DNA from 3 places in the Pectobacterium cacticida genome. Region 3 is predicted to be linked to each of the others. Evidence: predicted binding sites of a transcription regulator. Region 3 holds the regulator's gene; each other region holds the start of a gene.

Region 1 (2,191 bases), 1.7 Mb from region 3:
AGCCGATACCGAGGTATTTGACTATCTTCGACATGGGTTCCCTCTTTCTCGTTTTGCAACAGATCGTCTTTTTAAACAGGTAACAACAGTAAGTATGGCACGCTATTCAGATCGCAAAAACAAGCATTTTGTTGTTGCAAACCATTGTCGCGTCGGCGCGTTTTTTACAAACGTTAAGTCATTTATAGCGGCGAGGATCGCCGCCCGATGATAAGGATTAATGTGAGCTGTTGGCCGGACGGCACGCCGTCATGTTTTGTTGCGCGCTTAAACGCTTGAGCACCATATTCAGCATGACGCCATACATCGGCAGGAAAAATATCAGGCTGATCAGCAGCTTGAAGGTGTAATCCACCATCGCGATTTCGACCCAGTTTGCCGCCATGAAGGTATCGGTGCTGCGGTAAAACGCAATGAAGAAAAAGGCCAGCGTGTCACTGAGATTACCGAATACCGTTGAAACGGTCGGCGCCACCCACCAAACCCGATTTTGACGTAGGCGATTGAAGACGTGAACATCCAGAATCTGGCCCAGAACATACGCCATAAAGCTGGCGCAGGCGATACGCGCCACGACGATATTCACCTGGTTTAAAGCCCCGAACGATTGCCAGGATCCCTGATAAAACAGGGATGAAACCAGATAGGACATTACCAGTGCAGGCACCATCACGGCTAAAATGATACGCCGCGCCAGCGGCGCACCGAAAATCCGCACCGTCAGATCGGTGGCCAGAAAAATAAACGGGAAGGTAAACGCGCCCCAGGTGGTATGGAAACCGAAAATCAAGACTGGCAACTGAACCAGATAATTACTCGATGTAATGATTAGCACATGGAACAACGACAGCCAGATCAGCGCGGTAAGCCGCTGTTGGGGAGTAAAACGATACATAATGTGACCTTTTTGGTTATTGGGGTGAGGGAACCCAAGGAATCATTGACGTGCGGATTTATGCCGCAATGCGGCGGAATAATACGCAATTGTTTCCCTAATGCAATGTATTTTATCGGGAGGGGATGGGGAGTTTTATGCGCAAACGTTGTCGTCGCTTGCGTCGACAAATCCTCCGCGTAAACTAAAGCCGTTTTTTCTTTGAGCACTGAGAATGTTGATGACCAATCCTTTTGCCAACCCGGATAACACGCTGGATGCGCAGGGACTGCGCTGCCCTGAACCTGTGATGATGGTACGTAAGACAGTGCGCCAGATGGAAACCGGACAAACGCTGCTGATTATTGCCGACGATCCGGCTACCACCCGTGATATTCCCGGTTTTTGCGTGTTCATGGAACATGAACTTTTGGCGCAGGAAACCGAAACGCTTCCCTATCGTTATCTGCTGCGTAAAGGGTAATACCGTCATACTTCATCCGCAGGTGCGTTATTCCACACGCTGAAGGTTGCTACTAGGAGAAACGCGGAGATGAGATTCCCATAGGGCGATCTCACCCTGTGGCCGCTGATCCTTCAACCAACGGCCAGCAACGGTAATATCAGTCCTGTTTTCTCAGCAGCCGCAGCGCATTAGCGGTAACCAGCGCCGTTGCGCCGGAATCCGCCAGCACCGCCAGCCACAGCCCGGTGATACCCAGAACACTGGTGACCAGAAATATCGCTTTCAGCCCTAGTGCAATCGTAATGTTCTGACGAATATTACGCTGTGTCGCCCGCGATAGGCTAATCATGGCGGGCAATCCGGTCAGACGGCTGTGGGTTAAGGCCGCATCGGCGGTTTCCAGCGCCACATCCGTACCGCTCCCCATCGCGATGCCAATAGTGGCGGCTTTCATCGCCGGTGCGTCGTTGATGCCGTCACCAACCATCGCGACAGGATGATGCTGACTCAGTTCGCTGACGGCGGTAACCTTATCGGCTGGGAGAAGACTGGCGCGGTAATCGATGCCTAGGGATGCGGCAATCGTCGCTGCCGCGCGCGGATTGTCGCCAGTGAGCATGACGCCACGGACCCCCAGTCGCTGTAAGGCTTCCAGCGCTTCACGCGCATCGTGGCGCAGTGTATCGCTCAGCGCCAACGCGCCGAGCAACTTGCCATCTTCTTGCACGATGACGACGGTTTTCCCCTCGTTCTCCAGAGCGCTAACGCGTTGTAGCCAGTCGATGCCAAGCACATCGGGGGCGACGCGAGTCGGTGCGCTGACCTGAATCCGTTTGCCGCCTATTGTCCCC
Region 2 (2,191 bases), 160 kb from region 3:
GTCTGAATGTGTCCCGCTATCAGCAACAGCAATCTCTGTCCGTCCCAATGCATGTGGTTGATGCTTTCCGGGGCGTATTGCTGGACGAAACGCTGGATCCAATGCTCGCATCTCAAATTCTGACGTTACCCAGTGAAAACGAGATGGCTGAGCTATTTGATATTATCGATCCGACGGCGATCGCTGCCGTGCGCAGAAGTATGACTCACACGTTGGCGCAAGAGATGGCGGATGAGTGGTTGGCGGTTTACCATGCGAATCATACCCCAGCGTATCGCATCGACCATAAGGATATGGGGAAACGCGCCCTGCGCAACGTTTGTCTGCATTATTTGGCATTCGGCGATGCGGAACAGGCGGATAAATTGGTTCGGGCGCAGTACGGTCAGGCTGATAACATGACGGATTCGCTGGCCGCGCTGTCGGCGGCGGTAGAGGCTCAATTACCTGCACGTGATGAATTGCTGGCGCAATTCGATCGGCGTTGGCATCAGGATGGCTTAGTCATGGACAAATGGTTTGTGCTACAAGCGACCAGTCCGGCAGCCGATGTATTGACTCGCGTGCGTGAGCTGCTGCAACACCGCTCATTCAGCCTGAATAATCCAAACCGTCTGCGTTCATTGGTCGGGGCTTTCGCGGCGTCTAACCCGTCGGCTTTTCATGCCGAAGATGGCAGCGGCTATCGTTTCCTGGTTGAGATTCTTACCGATCTGAATACGCGAAATCCGCAAGTTGCAGCCCGGATGATAGAACCCTTGATCCGCCTGAAACGCTATGATGCTCAACGGCAGGCGCAAATGCGCAATGCGCTGGAGCAGTTAAAGGCATTGGAAAATCTGTCGGGCGATCTGTTTGAAAAGATCGGCAAAGCACTACAGGATTAATCCTTCCTTATGATGCCTATCGCCACGCGGAGTTGCTACCGCGTGGCGATACCGGTATCACCGTTTCCTCTTACCTGCAAACGTTTTACTTTCCGCAGCGTTGGAATTACCATCAGCGGTCGTGAGTTAAACTATAATCCAGCGATTGCTGGAATCCGCTATTGCTGGCTTTCAGCGTAGACAAGATACCTTTGCGGTAGGGATCTCAGGAGACCATATGTTCTATCCCGTCATTAAAAAAGCGCTATTTCAACTCGATCCCGAGCGTGCACATGAGTTGACCTTCCAACAATTACGTCGTATTACCCACACGCCTTTTGAATTTCTCGTCCGTCAATCCGTTCCGACTAAACCGGTGACCTGCATGGGGTTATCGTTTAAAAACCCATTAGGTTTAGCGGCGGGATTAGATAAAGACGGCGAATGCATTGATGCGTTAGGCGCAATGGGGTTCGGTCATATTGAAGTGGGCACGGTAACGCCACGCCCTCAATCCGGTAATGATAAACCGCGGTTGTTCCGCGTAGTGGAAGCGGAAGGGTTAATAAACCGGATGGGCTTCAATAATAAAGGCGTGGACTATCTGGTCGAAAATGTAAAGAAAACGCATTTTGGCGGTGTGATAGGAATCAACATTGGCAAGAATAAAGATACGCCGGTTGAGCAGGGTAAAGACGATTATTTGATTTGCATGGATAAGGTTTATGCTCACGCTGGTTACATTGCCATCAATATCTCATCACCAAATACGCCAGGATTACGTAGCCTGCAATATGGTGAGGCATTGGATGATCTATTGCGCGCGATAAAGAATAAGCAGGCAGAATTAAGCGAAAAGCAGCAAAAATATGTTCCTGTGGCCGTTAAGATCGCGCCGGATCTTTCTACCGAGGAGTTGATCCAAATTGCAGATAGCCTGGTTCGTCATAACATTGATGGCGTGATTGCGACGAATACAACGCTTGACAGGACATTGATTCAGGGATTGAACCACTGTGGGCAAACGGGGGGATTAAGTGGACGCCCGTTGCAAACACGCAGTACGGAAATTATCCGTCGTTTGTCACAGGAACTCGCGGGGCGTTTACCCATTATTGGCGTAGGCGGCATAGATTCTTTGATTGCCGCGCGCGAAAAAATGGCGGCAGGCGCTTCTTTATTGCAGATCTATTCTGGTTTTATTTTCCATGGCCCTCGCCTGATTAAGGATATTGTGACTCATATTTAATCCTTAAGCCCTTCCATTCCTGGCTGGGGGTTTATTTATTCCTCCAGCTAGTCTATATTTTATTCGTTTACGTTAG
Region 3 (2,191 bases):
CAGGCACGTCTCATACTTCACGTGCCTGAATACCTTCCCGGCAAGGTGCATCATTCGATTAATTCAGTATCGCAATAAAACTAAACGTGATGATCAATACCAACGACCCCACGGTTGCCAACAAAGACATCTTCAAATTCGTATCCATAATTACTCCTTTAGTCAACGGGTTTCATCTGCAAAACGCCCCTAATGTGTAGCTGGAGCGATGTAGCCGTAAATACGACAGGCCAACGGACGATCCTGATTCTTTCATAATTCTAACGAAAAATCTCGGATGAACCGCTCGCTAATAGTATATTAATCCTTTCACTTTAATGATAAATCGGACACAATCCGCTGCTTACGAACACGCTGCGTATCCGTCGAAAAACGTCAACCCAGACCCCTTCGATATAACATTCGGTATTCTCCTTCTTAAATCCTGTTTTTAGCTTAGGGGAAGAACATTTAACGTAGGCAAACGATTAACAATATACTTCCGTCTGTAACGGGTAAGTTCAGGAGTTATTTTTAGATGGCAACGATTAAAGACGTGGCAAAACGTGCTGGCGTTTCTACCACAACCGTATCGCATGTGATCAATAAAACACGTTTCGTCGCCGAAGAGACCAAGGCCGCCGTGAGATCGGCGATCAAAGAATTGCACTATTCACCCAGCGCCGTCGCCCGAAGCCTCAAAGTCAATCACACTAAATCTATTGGCTTACTGGCGACCTCCAATGAAGCGCCCTACTTCGCCGAAATCATTGAGGCGGTTGAAAACAGTTGCTATGCCAAAGGCTACACCCTGATATTGTGCAATTCACATAACAATATCGTCAAACAACGCGCCTATCTCTCTATGTTGGCGCAAAAACGTGTTGATGGTCTGTTAGTGATGTGCGCTGAATACCCTCCTGAACTACTTGCCATGCTGAAAGATTACCGCGGCATCCCAATGGTTGTGATGGATTGGGAGCAGATGCACAGTGGTTTCACCGATACGATCATTGATAACGCCTTTGAAGGCGGTTATATGGCAGGTCGCTACCTGATTGAACGTGGGCACCGCGATATTGGCGCCATCCCCGGCGTTAAGGAACGTCATACCGGAAGAGGACGCCACCTCGGTTTTTTAAAAGCACTAAAGGAAGCCAACATTGCTGTACGCGAAGAGTGGATTGTACAGGGCGATTTCGAACCCGAATCCGGATATAAAGCGATGCACCAAATTCTCGCACAAAAACAGCGTCCAACGGCCATATTCTGCGGTGGAGATATCATGGCGATGGGCGCTATCTGCGCGGCGGATGAGCTGGGGCTGCACGTGCCACAAGATATTTCGGTGATCGGGTATGATAACGTGCGCCACGCGCGTTTCTTTACTCCGGCATTGACCACCATCCATCAACCCAAGGAGCGCCTTGGGCAATCGGCATTCGCCATGTTATTAGATCGTATTACCAGTAAGCGAGAAGATGCACACGTCATCGAAGTGCATCCAACGCTGATTGAACGCCGTTCGGTTGCCGACGGCCCCTACATCGACTATCGTCGTTAGTCACACTACGCGGCTCAAAAGATCGCTCTTGCTCCAACGTGCCCCCCTCATCGCTTCAGCCAAACTTCTTGTATGCTGGCTGAAGTCGTTCTAAATTGAATATTCCATTTCTTTTCTCAAATGACTGCCGACCCATCGGTTGCGATAAGTACTGTCCACGTATGTTTGACGATACTTTACTATGTGAATTATAGGCGAAATGTTGAGGAGACATGATGAGTTTACCTTATACAGAAGAGCGGGATAACGATACTGCGCCCTGGTTTAACATCGTGCAGGACATACTGGCCAAAGCAGATATTACGATCAACGGCTCACGTCCTTTTGATATACAAGTAACAAATCCCCATTTCTTTAAACGGGTTTTACGCGAAGGATCGCTGGGGCTGGGAGAAAGTTACATGGAAGGATGGTGGGAATGCGACAGGCTGGATATGTTTTCCCATCGCGCTCTACGTGCAGGCTTGGACAACAAATTGCCTATGCGAATGAGCGACCTCACGCGGGTTGCTCTCTCCCGGGTTATGAATTTCCAATCCCGTCGACGTGCTCAGGTCGTTGGTAAAGTCCATTACGATTTAGGCAACGATCTTTTTACTCTTATGCTGGACCCTTATATGCAATATTCCTGCGGTTATTGGAAGCAGG

What was found. Region 3 encodes PurR, which represses purine synthesis genes. Its sites were predicted from a motif close to CANGCAAACGTTTGCNTG; they were not measured.
Region 1: tusA (sulfurtransferase TusA) is a predicted target of PurR. The motif match lies at 1,034-1,051, and genes of this name have one in related genera.
Region 2: pyrD (quinone-dependent dihydroorotate dehydrogenase) is a predicted target of PurR. The motif match lies at 961-978, and genes of this name have one in related genera.

What each region holds. Positions count from the first base shown of each region.
Region 1 covers NZ_CP133656.1:103,313-105,503, forward strand. Annotated here, with positions in the region: gene RFN81_RS00450 (DcrB family lipoprotein) at 1-34, opposite strand, end outside; gene RFN81_RS00455 (7-cyano-7-deazaguanine/7-aminomethyl-7-deazaguanine transporter) at 218-895, opposite strand; gene tusA (sulfurtransferase TusA) at 1,116-1,358, shown strand; gene RFN81_RS00465 (zinc/cadmium/mercury/lead-transporting ATPase) at 1,498-2,191, opposite strand, start outside.
Region 2 covers NZ_CP133656.1:1,656,043-1,658,233, forward strand. Annotated here, with positions in the region: gene pepN (aminopeptidase N) at 1-887, shown strand, start outside; gene pyrD (quinone-dependent dihydroorotate dehydrogenase) at 1,105-2,115, shown strand.
Region 3 covers NZ_CP133656.1:1,816,071-1,818,261, reverse strand. Annotated here, with positions in the region: gene RFN81_RS08530 (YnhF family membrane protein) at 59-148, opposite strand; gene purR (HTH-type transcriptional repressor PurR) at 518-1,543, shown strand; gene cfa (cyclopropane fatty acyl phospholipid synthase) at 1,759-2,191, shown strand, end outside.